One region of the Bacillus silvicola genome, then DNA from elsewhere that is predicted to be linked to it. Evidence: predicted binding sites of a transcription regulator. Region 1 holds the regulator's gene; each other region holds the start of a gene.
What was found. The regulator Rex, encoded in region 1, represses fermentation and respiration genes when NADH is low (regulators of the CRP and FNR family bind a similar motif). The targets are predictions, from matches to a motif close to TTGTGAAATATTTCACAA.
Positions count from the first base shown of each region.

Region 2: the regulator Rex is predicted to act here: its motif matches at 2,571-2,588, upstream of adhE (bifunctional acetaldehyde-CoA/alcohol dehydrogenase).
Region 3: the regulator Rex is predicted to act here: its motif matches at 2,195-2,212, upstream of arcA (arginine deiminase).

Region 1 covers NZ_JBNGVC010000013.1:946,221-952,694, reverse strand. Annotated here, with positions in the region: gene ACP6L7_RS26930 (ABC-F family ATP-binding cassette domain-containing protein) at 58-1,992, opposite strand; gene ACP6L7_RS26925 (redox-sensing transcriptional repressor Rex) at 2,180-2,809, shown strand; gene ACP6L7_RS26920 (YdiK family protein) at 2,839-3,030, opposite strand; gene ACP6L7_RS26915 (CPBP family intramembrane glutamic endopeptidase) at 3,027-3,776, opposite strand; gene groES (co-chaperone GroES) at 4,179-4,463, shown strand; gene groL (chaperonin GroEL) at 4,501-6,135, shown strand; purine riboswitch at 6,275-6,376, shown strand.
Region 2 covers NZ_JBNGVC010000012.1:1,294,735-1,301,208, forward strand. Annotated here, with positions in the region: gene adhE (bifunctional acetaldehyde-CoA/alcohol dehydrogenase) at 1-2,461, opposite strand, end outside; gene ACP6L7_RS18710 (bifunctional cystathionine gamma-lyase/homocysteine desulfhydrase) at 2,720-3,853, opposite strand; gene ACP6L7_RS18715 (O-acetylserine dependent cystathionine beta-synthase) at 3,857-4,780, opposite strand; gene mtnN (5'-methylthioadenosine/S-adenosylhomocysteine nucleosidase) at 4,863-5,558, opposite strand; gene ACP6L7_RS18725 (class I SAM-dependent DNA methyltransferase) at 5,573-6,211, opposite strand; gene ACP6L7_RS18730 (YrzA family protein) at 6,348-6,474, shown strand, end outside.
Region 3 covers NZ_JBNGVC010000013.1:769,889-776,362, forward strand. Annotated here, with positions in the region: gene argF (ornithine carbamoyltransferase) at 1-839, opposite strand, end outside; gene arcA (arginine deiminase) at 870-2,102, opposite strand; partial or broken gene ACP6L7_RS26035 (IS630 family transposase) at 2,455-3,502, shown strand; gene argR (arginine repressor) at 3,512-3,970, opposite strand; partial or broken gene ACP6L7_RS26045 (methyl-accepting chemotaxis protein) at 4,124-5,418, opposite strand; gene ACP6L7_RS26050 (amino acid ABC transporter ATP-binding protein) at 5,623-6,345, shown strand; gene ACP6L7_RS26055 (ABC transporter substrate-binding protein) at 6,467-6,474, shown strand, end outside.

The sequences.
Region 1 (6,474 bases):
AAAAAGGATGTCTCACACATCCTCGACGTACGAGACATCCTTTTTGTTTAAGTTCACTTATATATGCAGTTCTTCCCATTCTGCCATACAAGCTTCAAGTTGTTCTTGTAGTGTTTGCTTTTTAGATGTAATTTCACTAGCCTTTTCATAATCTGCATATATTTCTGGTAAGCAAAGCTGATCTTCTAATGTAGCAATTTCTTCTTCAAATTCTACGATGTTTTGTTCTAGCTCCTCAATTTTCCGAGTGCGTTGACGCTCTAATTGTTTACGCTCTTTTTCTTCGAGATAATTTAATTTTTCTTGAGCTACAGTTTTTTGAACAGGTGCCTGATTTTCTTGCTGTTCTTGTTGTTCAAATTCTGCACGTTCAATCATTTCATTCTTCTTTTCAACGTAGTAATCGTAGTCACCTAAATATTCTTGTGCACCTTCTGTTGATAACTCAACAACGGTTGTCGTTACACGATTAATAAAGTAGCGGTCATGAGAGACGAATAGAAGAGTACCTGGATAATCAATTAAAGCATTCTCTAGAATTTCTTTACTATTTAAATCAAGATGGTTCGTTGGCTCATCAAGAATTAGTAAATTTGATTTTTGCATCATAAGCTTTGCGAGAGCTAATCGGGCTTTTTGTCCACCACTAAGAGAAGATACTGGCTTTAGTACATCATCCCCTGTGAATAAAAAGTTGCCTAGTATAGTGCGAATTTCTTTTTCAGGTTGCAGAGGATATTCATCCCATAGTTCATTTAAAACTCGCTTAGAAGATGTTAAGTTAGCTTGTTCTTGATCATAATAACCAACAGATACATTTGATCCGAAAGAAACATCACCATTTAGTAGAGGTAACTTATTCACAAGTGATTTTAACAATGTGGATTTCCCAATTCCGTTCGGTCCAACTAAAGCAACACTATCCCCACGAGTTAAGCGCATAGTTACATGTTCAATAATCGGATCTTCATCATAGCCAATAGTTGCATCTTTCACTTGTAAAACATCATTTCCGCTTTGTTTTTCAATATCAAAGTGGAAGGAAGCTGACTTAGAATCGCCCAATGGTCTAGTTAATAATTCCATTCTGTCTAATTGTTTACGGCGACTTTGAGCGCGCTTTGTTGTAGATGCACGAGCTATATTTTTTTGCACAAAGTCTTCAAGTTTAGCAATTTCATCCTGTTGTTTTTCATACCGTTTCATCTCTTGCTCGTATAGTGCCGATTTTAAGTCTAAATATTTACTGTAGTTACCAACAAATCGTTTGCTTTCCTTATTAGAAATTTCGTATACCTGTGTAACGAGTTTATCTAAGAAATAACGGTCATGGGAAACGATTAAAATTGCGCCAGGATAACCTTGTAAATATTGTTCAAGCCAAGTTAATGTTTCAATGTCCAAATGGTTTGTAGGCTCGTCTAAAATAAGTAAATCTGGTTTAGTTAATAATAATTTACCAAGAGCTAATCGTGTTTTTTGCCCACCACTTAATGTAGAAATTGTCGTCTGGTGCATTTCAACTGGGAAGCCAAGACCGCTTAAAATCGAGCGGATATCCGCTTCGTACTGATAGCCACCTTGATCTTTATAATCTAATTGTAATTGATCATAATCAGCTAATAATTTCTCGTATATAGCTGCATTTGAAAAGTTTTCTTCTTTGCCCATCTCTTGCTCTAGCCTTCGAAGTTTTGTCTCCATTTGCTGCAAGTGTGTAAAGACGGTTAACATTTCATCCCAAATTGTTAAAGACGTTTCTAATCCGGTATTTTGAGCTAAATACCCCATTGAGACATCTTTTGGTTTTATAATTTCACCACCATCATGAGATAACTCACCAGCTATTATTTTTAATAATGTAGATTTTCCGGCTCCATTTCGTCCGACTAGTGCGATACGATCTTTCGTTTGTACTTCCAATTTTATGTTTGCAAGAATCGTTTCTGCACCGTATAATTTCGAAAGCGCGTTTACTTGTAATAAAATCAATGTTTTCACCTCAAATAATTTCTTAACTTTGCCATGTTTATATTTCTCAATCATACTAAAAATAGTGTATAGTTTAAAATAAAGAGAGAATACTTCTTCTCTTTATTATACAAGGAAATTCATGAGTGCTAAACTTTTGTATTTGATTCAAGTATATGAATAAAGATAGGAAGAGAGGAGAGGTTATATGGATCAGCAAAAAATTCCACAGGCCACTGCCAAACGATTGCCTCTATACTATCGATTTATCCAAAACTTATCTCTTTCTGGTAAGCAACGTGTTTCATCAGCCGAATTGAGTGAAGCGGTAAAGGTTGATTCCGCAACTATTCGAAGAGATTTTTCATATTTTGGAGCGTTAGGGAAAAAAGGTTATGGATATAACGTAAATTATTTATTATCATTTTTCCGTGAAACACTCGACCAAGATGATATAACACGTGTAGCACTTATTGGAGTAGGTAATTTAGGGACCGCTTTCTTACATTATAATTTCACGAAAAACAATAATACAAAAATTGAAATGGCGTTTGACGTTAGTGAAGAGAAAGTTGGAACAGAAATCGGAGGCATTCCTGTATATCATTTGGATGAACTAGAAGAACGTTTATCAACTGATATACAAGTGGCAATATTAACAGTACCCGCTACAGTAGCACAATCTGTGGCAGATAGATTGGCAGAAACGAACGTGCATGGTATTTTAAATTTCACACCAGCACGCTTAAATGTGTCAGAGAATATAAGAATTCATCATATTGATTTAGCTGTAGAGTTACAAACACTTGTGTACTTTTTGAAGAATTATCCACAATAAAACGCAGAGGAAGCGACCTCTGCGTTTTATTATTGTTTTTTCTTTGTGAATTTAACTAAGATAAGGCGAAGTGCCAAATTAAAATCAATTGTTGCCATAACTGCAAATAGTATTGTCCACATATTCCAGATTGTATCTGTTACGTTCGTAATGGCGAAACGTGTAAAGATACATCCAAGAAGAAAATACAATGCAGCCATGAACAATGGTGAGTTTCTCATACAAAAAATCCTCCGATAAAGCCTTGCATTTTTTCAGCTTCTTTAATCATTTCTTGAATTTGTTCATTGCTTACTAAAACTTGAGCAACTGCAACTAATGTATTCATTGCAACATGGGCTGCAATTGGAACGATAATACGCTTCGTTTTTACATATAAAAAGGCGAATACGAGCCCCATAGCAGTGTATACCAATAAGTGAGTAAAATCAAAATGAATCGCCGCAAATACAAGGGAACTAATAATAGCGGCAATAAAGAAGTTAAACTTCTTATAAAGTGTACCAAATAAAATTTTTCTAAATACGATTTCTTCTAAAATTGGCCCTATAATAGATACAACAATAAGGAACCAAGGTGTTGTTCTTGCGATATCCATAAGTCTTGCTGTATTTTCAGATCCAGGTTTAATACCTAATACATACATTTCGATCATACCAGCAATACTTTGTGAGAAAAATGCTAAGAAAAACCCGATAAAAATCCATCCAATTGTAGCTGGAACAGTAGAGCGCATTTTATCTAAATGCCTGTCACGAATATCTGTTCTAAGTAACCAAAGTACGATACATAATGCAATAAAGAAGCTAATGATTGCCCAATGGCCAGTTATGAGTTGGAATTTCTCCTCTCTAGTAAATCCCTTATTATCATAAAGTCCAGTTTTCAAGAGAAGTGGTAATCCGGCAATTGAAGATAACTGCATTAAAATGTATGTAACGATAACCCACCAATATTGTTTTTTCAAAGGGTTTAACCATCCTTTCTAACTCTAGTGTATGAGATAAGGTAGGATAACATGTAAATATGCTACCTACGATATAAACTGTCACTTAAATTATGTTTTTTTCGTAAATCCTCATTTGAAATGATAATAGAAGACAGGAAAAAGTTGTGTGTGTAGCGAAAACAACTTAGGGTGTCCTTTCATATTGTAACATACGAGTAGTGGAAACAACGATTCATATAGTAAAGGTAGTAGAAGTAGGATTCTATATAGAAAAGTTTATATAGTAATTTGCGAAAAAATTATGATTTTTTTACTTGCAAAAGAAATTGAGATTATTTATTATTATAAGTGTGTTAGCACTCGGGTGACTTGAGTGCTAATAAATAAAATTCACATAACAAAATGAGGAGGTTATTGTTCATGCTAAAGCCATTAGGTGATCGCGTTGTAATTGAACTTGTTCAAGCAGAAGAAAAAACAGCAAGTGGTATTGTATTACCAGACACTGCAAAAGAAAAACCACAAGAGGGTAAAGTTATTGCAGTAGGTACAGGCCGAGTGCTTGAAAATGGTGAGCGTGTTGCTTTAGAGGTAGCAGCAGGTGATCTTATCATCTTCTCAAAATATGCAGGTACTGAAGTGAAATACGAAGGTACAGACTACTTGATTTTACGTGAAAGTGACATTTTAGCAATTATCGGTTAATTATATACATTTTAAAAATCCAAGGGGGTCAATTATTATGGCAAAAGATATTAAATTTAGTGAAGAAGCACGTCGTTCGATGCTTCGCGGTGTCGACACTCTTGCAAACGCAGTAAAAGTAACGCTTGGACCAAAAGGTCGTAACGTTGTACTTGAGAAAAAATTTGGTTCACCACTTATTACAAATGACGGTGTAACAATCGCAAAAGAAATCGAATTAGAAGATGCATTCGAAAACATGGGTGCGAAATTAGTGGCAGAAGTTGCTAGCAAAACAAACGATGTAGCTGGTGACGGAACGACAACTGCAACTGTATTAGCGCAAGCTATGATTCGTGAAGGTTTAAAAAACGTAACAGCTGGTGCTAACCCAATGGGTCTTCGCAAAGGTATCGAAAAAGCTGTTACTGCTGCAATTGAAGAATTAAAAGCGATTTCTAAACCAATCGAAGGCAAATCTTCTATCGCACAAGTAGCTGCTATTTCTGCAGCTGACGAAGAAGTAGGTCAATTAATCGCTGAAGCAATGGAGCGCGTTGGTAACGACGGCGTTATTACTTTAGAAGAATCTAAAGGATTCACAACAGAATTAGACGTAGTAGAAGGTATGCAATTTGATCGTGGATATGCATCTCCTTACATGATCACTGATTCTGACAAAATGGAAGCGGTTCTTGATAACCCATACATCTTAATCACTGACAAAAAGATTTCTAACATCCAAGAAATCTTACCAGTATTAGAGCAAGTGGTACAACAAGGTAAACCACTTCTTATCATTGCTGAAGATGTAGAAGGCGAAGCGTTAGCTACATTAGTAGTGAACAAACTTCGTGGTACATTCAATGTAGTAGCTGTTAAAGCTCCTGGATTTGGTGACCGTCGTAAAGCAATGTTAGAAGATATCGCAATCTTAACTGGTGGCGAAGTAATCACTGAAGAATTAGGACGTGATTTAAAATCTGCTACAGTTGAATCTTTAGGACGCGCAGGTAAAATCGTTGTAACGAAAGAAAACACAACTGTAGTTGAAGGTATTGGGAATACACAACAAATCGAAGCTCGCATTGGCCAAATCCGTGCGCAATTAGAAGAAACTACTTCTGAATTCGATCGTGAAAAATTACAAGAGCGTCTTGCTAAATTAGCAGGTGGCGTAGCAGTAATTAAAGTAGGTGCAGCAACTGAAACTGAGTTAAAAGAGCGCAAACTTCGTATTGAAGATGCACTTAACTCAACTCGTGCAGCAGTAGAAGAAGGTATCGTTGCGGGTGGTGGTACTTCACTTATGAACGTGTACACGAAAGTAGCTTCTATTGTAGCTGAAGGCGACGAAGCAACAGGTATCAACATCGTACTTCGTGCATTAGAAGAGCCAGTTCGTCAAATCGCAATCAACGCTGGTCTAGAAGGATCTGTAGTTGTAGAGCGTCTAAAAGGCGAAAAAGTAGGCGTTGGTTTCAACGCAGCTACTGGCGAATGGGTTAACATGCTTGAGTCTGGTATCGTAGATCCAGCTAAAGTAACTCGCTCTGCACTTCAAAACGCAGCATCTGTTGCAGCTATGTTCTTAACGACTGAAGCTGTAGTTGCTGACAAGCCAGAACCAAATGCACCAGCAATGCCTGACATGGGCGGCATGGGCATGGGCGGTATGGGCGGAATGATGTAATTCCGTTTGCCCGAAAAACATCCACTTCTATATAGAAGTGGATGTTTTTTTGTGTTTTTTAGAAAAGGAAATGAATTTCTGTAGAATTTTGTCGCTTTCTCTCTTGACCATACTGATACTTCATTGTTAGAATCTAGGAAGATAATATAAAACGATCCTTCATATATCCTCAATGATATGGTTTGAGAGTCTCTACCGGGTTACCGTAAACAACCTGACTATGAAGGCAGTGTGTCTTATATTTATAAAGAGCGGAGACTATCTTTCTTTATAAAGCCAGACCCCTGCCTTTTCTTTGTTATGAGACTAGAGGCGGAGGACTGGCTTTTTTTATTATAT
Region 2 (6,474 bases), on a different contig from region 1:
CTTGTCCTGCAATACTCATATTTATATTTAAGCTTTTTCCAAGCTCAATAATTGCTTGGACGAGTGATTCCACACCTTCCGCCGCCGAACTTGCTGGAAGCCCGAGCGTTCTCGCAATATGTGCATAGCGTTCATCAGCCACAAAGTGCTCATATTTTGGGAACAATGCGTGTTTTCTTGGCTTAATAGCATTATAGCGAACTACGTGCGGCATAAGAATTGCATTTGCACGCCCATGCGGAATATGGAATTCTGGTCCAATTTTATGCGCTAAACTGTGATTAATACCTAGGAAAGCATTTGCAAATGCCATCCCTGCGATTGCGGAAGCATTATGCATTTTTTCTCGTGCTTCTTCATCATTTCCATCTTTATATGCTCTCGGTAAATATTTAAATACGAGATCAATTGCTTTTAATGCTAAACCATCAGTATAGTCATTTGCCAGAACAGACACATACGCTTCAATTGCATGTGTTAATACGTCCATACCAGTATCTGCCGTCACATAAGGTGGTACTGTCATTACAAATTGCGGATCAACAATCGCTACATCTGGTGTTAATTCATAATCCGCAAGCGGGTATTTAATATTATTTTTCTTATCTGTAATAACCGCAAATGGCGTCACTTCTGATCCCGTCCCCGATGTTGTTGGAATGGCAACAAATTGCGCTTTATTCCCCAGATTCGGATACTTACATGTACGTTTTCTTATATCTAAAAACTTCTGTTTAATTCCATAGAATGTTGTTTCTGGATGCTCGTAGAATAGCCACATCCCTTTCGCTGCATCCATAGCTGAACCACCACCAAGTGCGATAATTACATCTGGTTTAAAGCTTTTCATCATTTCCGCACCTTTAAATACAGTTTCATCTGATGGATCTGGCTCGACCTCAAAGAAAACTTCAACTTTCACATCATTTGCATGTTTACGTAAATAATGTGTAACCGTATCTACATATCCGTGCTCAACCATTCCTGGATCCGTTACAATAAATGCACGTGAAATGTTAGGCATGTTTGCTAAATATGCTGTCGCATGTTTTTCAAAATAAATTTTTGGTGGCAATTTGAACCACTGCATATTCTTTTTTCTATTTGCCAACCTTTTTATATTTAATAAATGCGCCGCTGTTACGTTTTGAGAAACTGAGTTTTTCCCATACGAGCCGCAACCAAGCGTAAGTGATGGAATAAATCCATTATATATGTCACCGATTCCACCTTGTGATGAAGGGGCGTTTACAATAAGACGGCAAGCTTTCATACGTAATCCAAATTGCTTTTGTACTTCTTTATTTGTAGAATGAATGACTGCTGAATGTCCTAAACCACCGAGGTCTAACATGTCTTCGCAATATGTAAGTCCTTCTTCTAATGAATTTGCTTTTACACAAGCTAATACTGGACTCAACTTTTCACGAGATAGTGGATATGCTGCTCCGATACCTTGTATTTCAGCTACAAGCATTTTTGTATGTTCAGGTACAGTAATTCCTACTAATTCAGCAATATACTGTGCTGATTTCCCAACAATATCACTATTTACTGCACATGTATTTTCATTAATAACAAGCTTTTCTAATTTTCTTCTCTCTTCTTCTGTTACAAAGTAACAATTGTTTGCAATCATTTCTGTTTTCACATCATCATAAATTTCCTTGTCTACAATGATTGCTTGTTCTGATGCACAAATCATACCGTTATCAAATGTTTTTGATAAAATTAAATCATTAACAGCTCGTTTTATATGCGCTGATTTCTCTATATAGCATGGTACATTACCAGGACCTACACCTAGCGCTGGTTTTCCAGTGGAATAAGCTGATTTCACCATACCTGCTCCTCCAGTTGCCAAAACAAGCGCAACACCTTCATGGTTCATTAATTGTTTCGTTGCTTCTACAGAAGGTTTTTTAATCCACTGAATACAATGTTTTGGTGCCCCCGCCTTCACCGCTGCATCATATAATGTTTTCGCCGCTGCAATGGAACAGTTTTGTGCTGAAGGATGAAATGCGAAAATAATTGGATTTCTCGTTTTTATCGCGATTAATGCTTTAAACATTGTTGTCGACGTTGGATTCGTTACTGGCGTTACCCCAGCTACTACACCGACAGGTTCTGCAATTTCTATTACTTCTTCATGAGGATCTTCATGAATTATTCCTACCGTTTTATCTTTCTTTATACTATGCCAAATATATTCAGTAGCAAAAATATTTTTAATACATTTATCTTCATATACACCACGACCCGTTTCTTCAACAGCCAACTTCGCAAGCGGCATATGTTGATCAACACCTGCTAATGCCATTTCATGAACAATGTTGTCAATTTGCTCTTGTGTAAAACTTTCTAATGCTTGTAAAACCTTTTGACCGTTATTCACTAACGTATCAATCATCTCTTTTACTTCCTGCATTTCATTTACAACCTTCTCTTTGACTACCATGTAAATTCCTCCTATTCTACTACCTTGGACTAAATAAGACCCTATAGGTCGTAATAAGTCCCGATTATCGCAAAAAAATAGAGTTGCTTTCCTACATGAACCTCATCATTTGTGAAATATTTCACAAGTTTGTTCGTGAGTAACATTTCATGAACTTAATATACATGAAATTATTTCATTTGTGTATGTCTATTTTGTGAAATGTTTCACAAAATAATGTAATAAAAATGCACTGCCTATATTAGCAGTGCACTTTTATTACGCTAACGCTTGTGCTAGATCTTCAATTAGATCTTCACCGTCTTCAATACCGACAGAAATTCGAATTAATGTATCTGTAATTCCTAATTCTTTGCGACGATCTGCTGGGATTGATGCATGTGTCATTTGAGATGGGATAGAAATTAAACTTTCCACTGCTCCTAAACTTTCAGCCAGTGTAAAGTATTGTAATTTCTCAAGTACTTTATTTAATGTTTTTTCGCTATCTACATCAAATGAGATAATAGCACCAAATCCGTTCGCTTGTTCTGTTGCTAGTTCATGGTTTTGATGTGACTCAAGACCTGGGTAATATACTTTATTTACTTTTGGATGGTTATTTAAAAACTCAGCAATTGCGCGTGAATTCGTTTCATGCTCTTCCATTCGAATTCCTAATGTTTTTAAACCACGAAGCAGTAAGAAGCTATCTTGTGGGCCAAGAATACCTCCTGTTGAATTTTGTACAAAGTGAAGGTCTTCTGCTAATTGCGGGCTATTTACAACTACTAGGCCTGCAACTACGTCACTATGTCCTCCTAAATATTTCGTTGCACTATGAAGCACAATGTCTGCTCCTAAAGAAATTGGCGACTGCCAATATGGCGTCATGAATGTGTTATCAATAATTGTTAATAAATCTTTCTCTTTAGCAAGAGCAGATATTTTCTTAATATCAGTAATTTTTAGTAATGGGTTCGTTGGTGTTTCTACATAAATCGCTTTCGTATTTGGACGAATCGCTTCTACAACTTCCTCTAGATTTGTTGTATCTACAAATGTATGCTCAATACCGAAACGGTTTAATACTTTCGTAATAACACGGTACGTTCCGCCATAAACATCATCTGTTAAAATGACGTGGTCACCTTTTGAGAACAACATAATTGTCGCTGTAATAGCAGCCATTCCTGAACCAAATGCAAATCCAGCATGACCATTTTCTAATACAGCAATCATTTCTTCTAAAGCTGCACGTGTTGGGTTGCCTGTACGTGAATATTCATATCCTTGATGCTTACCAACTGCTTCTTGTTTATACGTACTTGTTTGATAGATCGGTACGTTTACAGATCCAGTTGAAGGTTCTCCTATGCGAATACCATGAATTAACTTTGTCTTTGCTCTCATTTTTTATTCCCATCCTTTGTATATGTCTTTGCTTAAATAGCGCTCACTACTATCAGGAAAAATCGTTACAATATTTGTACCTGGTGTTGCTTTCTCTGCCTCAAGTAAGCTCGCATGAAATGCTGCTCCTGAAGAGCTCCCAACGAGAAGGCCTTCTTTTTGCGCTAACTCTTTCACTCGTAAAAATGCATGTCGATCAGAAATTGTATGAATTTCATCAAAATAAGATGTTTTTAAAAATGGCGGGATGAATTCAAGACCAATCCCTTCTGTTTCATGTGAACCAGCTTTACCACCATTTAAAATAGATCCTTCTGGTTCTACAATAACCGTCTTAATATCAATGTTTTTCTCTTTTAAATAAGACGCAGTTCCCATAAACGTACCGCCAGTTCCTGCCCCTGCAACAAATATGTTAATTTCTCCATTCAATGCATCCCAAAGTTCAGGACCTAATGTTTTGAAATAAGCACGAGGGTTTGCTTCATTCGCAAACTGACTTGGAGAGTATGAATTCGGTATTTCATTTACTAATTCTTTTGCCTTTGCAATTGCGCCAGTCATTCCTTGCTCAGTCGGTGTATGCACGACCGTTGCACCTAGCGCTTTCATTAATTCTTGCTTTTCAACACTAAATTTCTCTGGTACACAAACGATGACGCGTAAATCATGTTCTAACGCTGCAAGTGCCAGTCCAATGCCAGTATTTCCAGCCGTCGGTTCAATAATTGTTCCGCCCTGGTTAACAAGCCCTTTTTCTAAGGCATCCTCGATTAACTCTCTTCCTAAACGATCCTTAACGCTTCCGCCTGGGTTGTAAAATTCAAGCTTTGCAAATAAACGGACTCCTTTCGGAAGTGAAAAACGAGTAATTTCTACGATTGGTGTATGGCCAATCAACTCATGAACTCCACGATATACATTCATCGTGTTCTCCCCCTTATTTGCCAATAAAGAAAAGGCAACTGTATGTATTTTCTTTATATGAGACAGTTGCCTTTTTGTTACATTACTTTAACTCTTCTAGTACTTTTACGATAAAGTTTGTAGAATGAAGAGCTGCTTGATCTAAAAATTGATCAAATGAAACATTTGATTCTTTACCAGCAATATCAGAAAGTGCACGAATAATAACAAACGGAACTTCATATTGGTGGCATACTTGCGCAACAGCTGCTGCTTCCATTTCTACTGCATAAAGATCTTCAAATTTATCACGAATTGCCGCAACGCGGTTCGGATCACTCATAAATGAATCGCCTGTTGCAATCATACCTTTTACAACTTGAATATTTTCTTCTGCCTGCATACATTTCTCAGCTAATGCAACTAATGCGTCATCAGCTTTAAATCCAGGCGGCATTCCTGGCACTTGACCATATTCATAGTTAAATGCTGTTACATCTACGTCATGGTGACGAACTTCTGTTGAAATAACCACATCTCCAACATTTAAAGAGTGATGGAATCCACCAGCTGAACCAGTATTAATTACTTTTTCAGGCTTATATCTTTCTAATAAAATCGTCGTTGACATCGCTGCGTTTACTTTACCAATACCAGACTTTAACAAGATTACTTCATGTCCTGCTAATAGCCCTTTCGTAAATTCACAACCTGCAACAGTTTCTGTTTCTGCTTGTTCTAGTTTGTCACGTAAAATACGTACTTCTTCTTCCATTGCTCCAATTACAGCAATTCTCAATCTAATCCCTCTTTCTATTGCTTAGTTGCCTCCATTACCCAAACGAAATGATTTAATCTCGTGAACGTTACATGGAAGCCATTGTTTTCAAAAATAGATTGCATGATAGGAATACGTGTATAGTATTCTGTTTGCAAATCGTTTGCTAACTGATGAAAACCTCTTTGTTTTGCTACTTCGACAGTTTTATCATATGCATCTTGATCTGCAAATATTGTATCAGCAAACACTATTTTACCACCTTTGTTTAGCAATTGACTATACTTCGCAATCGCTACGTCTTTTTCTTCATCTGTTAAATGATGAAATGCATAGGTGCTCACAATGGTATCAATTGAATTTGGAACTTCGAATGAAAGAAAATCACCTTCTGTAATTGAAAACTCTTGCGGCAATTTTTCTTTAGCAATAATGCGCATTTCACGTGACGGTTCTATACCGTAAACTGTACGACCAGCAAGTAATAATTTATTTGTTAAATTGCCAGTACCAACACCAAATTCTAATACGTTACCAAATGACTTGTTAACTACATCCTCTAAAATGTCCTCATAACGGGCGAAAACTTCTTTATATTGTATATCTTCACCTTGTACGAATGAGTCGTACGTATGAGCCCACTCATCAAATAAACCATTAAATTCTGTACCCATAAAAATTCCCCTTTTTCTTATCGGTTTTATCAGTATAATATGCCCTCTTTCTAAAAATGTCAATTGAAATGTACATGGCATTTCCTTCTTTTCTTTGTTACACTATAGGTGATTACATAGGAGAGGGGTCGTCTTCGTGTCATTTACCTTTGAAATGTTAGAAGATAAAGTAGAGTTTTTTGAAGCGGGAGACTTAGCTTCTTTAGAACGAAAAATTAGTGAACAAATCGATAATAATAAAGCACTTATGCTTGAGGTTCATC
Region 3 (6,474 bases), 180 kb from region 1:
GTTTCAACATCATGGAATGCAGGTAAACAATGTAAGAAAATCATATTTTCATTTCCTGTTTCTTTAATCATTTGCATATTTACTTGATAAGGTTTCAATAACTCAACACGTTCAGCAAATTTTTCTTCTTCCCCCATAGATACCCATACATCTGTATAGATTACATCCGCACCCTCAACAGCTTCTTTAACATTACTTGTTACCATTACCCGTTCGTTATATTTTTTTGCTAAATCAATTACTTCCTGTTCTGGCCATAAAGATTCTGGTGTACAAATACGTACTTCCATTCCAATAATTGCTCCACCAACTAGTAAGCTATTAGCGACATTATTTCGTCCATCTCCAACATAAACAAGCTTTACATTTTTTAACTTTCCTACATGTTCTCTAATAGTTAATAAATCTGCGAGTGTTTGTGTTGGATGCCACATATCTGTTAAACCATTCCACACTGGCACACCAGAATTTTCTGCTAAAGATTCTACAGTTTCATGAGTAAATCCGCGGAACTCAATTCCGTCAAACATGCGCCCTAATACTTTTGCTGTATCTTCTACAGATTCTTTCTTCCCAAGCTGAATATCACCTTTCCCTAAATATTCAGGGTTTGCGCCTAAATCTGTACATGCTACTGTAAATGCACATCGTGTACGAGTTGAAGTTTTTTCAAATAAGAGCGCTACATTTTTTCCTTCTAAATAACGATGTGGGATACCATTTTTCTTTTTCTCTTTTAATTCTGCTGCTAAATCTAGAAAATATAATAATTCTTCTTGTGTAAAATCTTTTTCAGCTAGAAAACTTCTTCCTTTTAAATTAGGTCTAGTCGTTAACATAATTCATCCCTGCTTTCTCCGTTATTTATACTAAATATCTTTACGAACAATCGGCATACTCATGCAACGTGGACCCCCACGACCACGAGACAATTCCGAACTTAGCACCTCAATAACTTCTATACCATGTTCCCGTAATAAAGCATTGGATACATAGTTGCGATCATATGTAACAACTACTCCCGGCGCAATCGCTAATGTATTCGAGCCATCATTCCATTGTTCACGAGCAGAAGCAATTACATCTCCTCCTCCACAAGGGATAAGAACTAATTCACTTAAGCCTAATACCTCTTTTAATGCTTCCATTAAAGAAGTACGATGTGTAATTTTAAGAGTTTCTTCATCTGAGCCTTTTTCTAAAATATAAATATTCATATTTCCTTTCGGTCCTTGAATGGCCGGATGAATTGTAAATTTGTCATAATCGACCATTGTAAATACTGTATCTAAATGCATAAATGCTCGGCATTTTGGAATTTCTATTGCTAACACTTTCTTAATTTTATTTTGTCGACTAAAGAGATTTTTAGCTAAACGTTCAATTGCTTTAGCTGAAGTGCGGGCAGATACTCCAATTGCAATTGTTTCCTCATTTAAAATTAGCTCGTCGCCACCTTCAATTGGAAACTTATAATCACGATCTAGCCAAATTGGCACATTGTGATTTGCAAATCTTGGATGATATTTAATAATGTACTCCATGAACAATGATTCACGTCTACGTGCCGGTTCTCTCATCTTATTTATCGTTAAGCCATCACTCATGGCAGCTGCTGGATCACGAGTAAAATATAAATTAGGCATTGGGTCTAAGTAAAATGGATAGTGATCTTCCATTAACTCGTATAAATGTGTTTTCTTACTTGTTTCAATTTCGTTTTTCCGTACACCACCCATAATTTTTTGAATTAATTCTTCATTTGAAAAGGAAAGTAAATATTCTTTTAAAGTTTGATGTGCTACATTTACGTCAGCCTGTCCTTCTTGTAAAATACGATCAACAAATTCTTCTCGAAGTTTTTTATCTACTAACGCCTCAGCAGCTAGTTTTTCTAAATAAAGAACTTCAACACCCCGATTGCGTAAAGTTTGTGCAAAATAATCATGCTCTTTTTGAATAATTGGTAAGTATGGAATATCGTCAAATAATAATTGTTGCAAATAATCTGGCGTTAAGTTTTCCACTTCTTTACCAGGTCGTTTTAATAAAACCGTTTGTAATTCCCCAATTTCTGAAGTAACATGTATCGGATGCTTCATTTGTTGTACCTCCTTTTAAATATGTTTGATGTCTTACAAGTACATAATAAATGCTACACGCTTTTATCTTTGTGAAAGCATCCACATTATCATTGTGAAATATTAAACAAGTTATTTTTTTAAAATCATATGAATTTGTATTTTTATAACACTTCATCCCGATTTTTCAATAAAAAATACATATATTACGCATATATGTTGAATATTTAACTTCCGTATTTAAACAAAAATCCTGTTTTTAATTTTTATTAAAAACAGGATTTTGCATCTATATAAGTTGAATTAAAAGGTTACAGCTACTGTTTGTCGAAATATAATAAGTAACATATATTGACAAATGGAGCGGAGCAAAATGACACATGTACACCAAAACGAAAAAGAAAGCCTACTTGTAGCAATGAAAACGACTAAAACGAAACGAATGTATGAACGTTATCAAACGATCTATTTCTATGTACAAGGCTTTTCTATAAAAGAAATAATGAACATGATTGGTCGTTCTGAAAAAACAATCTATAATTATGTGAATGCTTACAAAGAAAAAGGATTGCATGGCTTACTCATGGGACAATCAACAGGAGCACCACGTAAATTAGCCCCTGAACAAGAACAGGAGTTAGTTCAAGTGATTGCATCTCATCTACCCGTTGATGTTGGATTTCCAGCTAAACATAATTGGACTTTATCCATTATCGCTTCTTTCATTAAAAGAGAATGGAACGTAAGTTACACACTTCGCGGGGTGTCTCGACTTTTACATGATTTAGGGCTTAGTTACACAAAACCGACGTATACATTAGCGAAAGCAGACCCGGTGAAACAACAAGAGTTTAGGGAAGTTACCTTCCCCGCCTATAAAAAAAAAACTTTTAAACGAGGAGATTGACCATCTTCTGTTTCAAGATGAGTCCATGATCCGCGATTACCAAGCACTGCAGCATACATGGTTTTTAAAAGGAAAACAACGCAGTATTCCTACTTATGGGAAACACCAAGGTGTTAAACTTATTGGTACACTTAATTATGAAACAGGTGAGTTAGTTTGTGTAGAAGAGGAGCGGTATGATGCCGAAGCATTTCTTCGTTTTCTTCAGCATGTACTTGAACTGTATCCCAACGGGAAAATAGCTCTTATTCTAGATAATGCGCGTATTCATCATGCGAAGCTCATCCAACCACTTTTAAGGAAACACTGTCATCGCTTAGAATTAGTGTTTTTACCTCCCTACAGTCCCGATTTAAATTTAATTGAAGGGGTATGGAAATGGCTCAAATCAGACATCATTCATAATGTTTTTTATTCATCGATTTATGAAATTCAAAAAAATGTACAGGCTTTTATTCAGGAATTAAATCGCACACCTGAAAAAGTGATCGATCGATTATGCATTCGATTGTAATCTTTTAATTCAACTTATATACATAATTAAATTTAACCTTTCTTCTAAAATCTCCCTATCTGATTTCGACTGAGAAATTATAAGGCATGTATCATTTCCACATATACATCCTATTTTTTCTTTCCAATCTAGCTCATCAAACAAAACACCAATAACATGTGCATTACCAGGTAATGTTTTAATAACCATTAATTGATCTACACAATCAATTTTTACAACAACCTCTCGTAATTTTTTCTTTAACTTTATATCGGTTTGTAAATGCTCTTCTGAGAAAAATTTATATATCATTAATCCTTCTTGAGAAGGTACCTTCGTTAAATTCAACTCACGAATATCTCGAGAAACTGTAGCTTGTGTTACTAATACATCTTTTTTTGCTAACAATTCTACTAATCTTTCTTGCTTCTCTATTTCATACTCCTTTACAAATTGTTTAATTAATCGTTGTCTTTTTTCTTTTTTCATAAAAGGCACCCCTTTTAATATTATAGCTCGCTATAATTTTCATCCGAAAGGGACAGAAAAGAATGTTGCGGAAACGTTCATAGTTTATCCTTTTTAACTGTAGATATTAAATCTAGCTAAAAAAAGAGAAGAACAGCATTCTGTTCTTCTCTTTTACATTGAAAACCGTTCAATTGTTTGTTTTAAATCCGCTAATTGCTTCTCTAAATCTTTTAATAATTGATCGATTGCTATCATATTTTTAGACTATTGCCCCATCACACGTGCCACTTCTTGTGAACCAGCTGACGTTTCTTCCGCAATTGCTGCTACAGCCTTTGTTTGTGCTCCTGTTTGATAAATGTGATTCACTTGTTCATTCATGTAACTACTAATTTGCTTAGTTGCATCGGCTACTTCCATAACACTTGATGACATTTCTTTTAAAATTAATTCTGTAGCTTCTCCGCGTTTTACCTCTTCTTTAGCTGTCTTCACCTGCTCTGTCATTTTCAATGCGACTTGCTGTATGCTGTACTTCATCTTGCATATTCCGTAATAACTGCGATATGTTTCTCGCAGAATGATCACTTTCATCAGCAAGTTTACCTACTTCTTCTGCTACAACCGCAAAACCCCTTCCATGCTCTCCTGCTCGAGCTACCTCAATAGAAGCGTTGAGTGCTAATAAATTTGTTTGGCTAGCAATCTCACTCACAACAGAAACGATGTGTTCAACTTGTTTCATTCGCCCTTCTAATTTCTGTACATTTTCCATCGAATCTTCATTTTCTCTCGCCAATGTTTGAATACCTTGAATTAAAGAAGTAAAGACACGTGTACTTTGACCTAAAGCTTGAACCATTTCTGAAGACAATCCGTCAGACCGCTTTGCTTTTTCTTCTACTTCACTCGCAATAGAAGTCGTTGTATCTAAAGTAGAAACAATGGCATGAATCGATGCTGCCGATTGCTCAGCGCCGGAAGAAATTTCTGCAAGTGTCTCAGATACACCTTGCGCTTGCTTCGTCACTTCTCCTGTTTGTTTTCTAATTTGCTGAACTTGATTATTTGTATACGGAAATGTAGTATCAATATTTTTTACCATACCTCTTACATTTCCTAGCATCCTATTAAATGAAACACTTAATGACTTAATTTCATCTTCCGTTTTTTGCAATGTGACATCTTCCCGAATATCACCCTCAGCCGCTTTCCTTGCAGCTTCTTCCAACTTCCGAAGTGGTTTAATTAAAAAGATCGCTGCTCCATATGCTAAAATTCCAGACCATACCTAATAACATAACGATAATATTATAAACAGTTAGACTTACATAAATTTAAAAATAATCATATATAACGTAAATAAAAAATAAGCTTGTTGAATATGTGATGAAAGCTAAAACTGTCGTAAATAGCATAAGCTGTATACGTAAATCAAAGGAAAATGTTTTCCTTTCTTTTTCCATCTCTTCTTTCCCCCTTATTTTAAGCAATATAAGTAATACCTATGTTATCCATATTTTCGCTATAGAAAGATATAAAAATTTTAAAAATCATAATTTCCTTGAATATCAAATTTCGCCAAAAAAATAAAGGATTCTGACAATTTATGACTAATAACAGAAATAAGGGGCAACATTTGTAAATATATTTTTGACTGGGGGGGTTGTATGATTCAAGTTCGAAATCTAGTAAAATCATTTGGTTCACTTGATGTTTTAAAAGGAATTGATTTAGAAGTAAAAGAAAAAGAAGTTGTTGTTTTAATCGGTGCCAGTGGTTCCGGCAAAAGTACATTACTTCGCTGTCTTAACTTTTTAGAAATGTACGATGAAGGTGAAATTCATTTACAAGGTGAACGAATTGATCCAAAGCATTCAAATTTAAACAAAGTCCGTGAAAATGTCGGTATGGTTTTTCAGCACTTTAACCTCTTTCCTCATATGACCTCACTAGAAAACATCATAGAAGCACCTATTCACGTAAAAAAATTGGAGACAGCAGACGCGAAGGATGTTGGTAATCAACTCCTACAAAAAGTCGGCCTACAAGATAAGGCGGATGTAACTCCTCACCTACTTTCAGGTGGTCAAAAACAACGCGTTGCGATTGCGCGAGCTCTTGCTATGAATCCTAAAATTATGCTATTTGATGAACCTACCTCAGCCTTAGACCCTGAACTCGTTGGAGAAGTATTGCAAGTTATGAAAGAACTTGCTGAAGAAGGAATGACAATGGTTATTGTTACTCATGAAATGAATTTCGCAAGAGATGTAGCTGATCGCGTCATCTTTATGGATGACGGGAAAATTGTAGAGGATGCTCCGCCAGCGCAATTCTTTTCAGCTCCATCACATGAACGAGCAAAGCAATTTTTACGTAACGTTTTATAATGTAACTTCTATTTCAAACGTAAAGAAATACATTCATACGGTGCACAACTAATTGTCCAAATAAAATATCTCGATAACATACTTAAAACCATCCGTATGATCAATATATAGGAGGGGTTTTATGAAAAG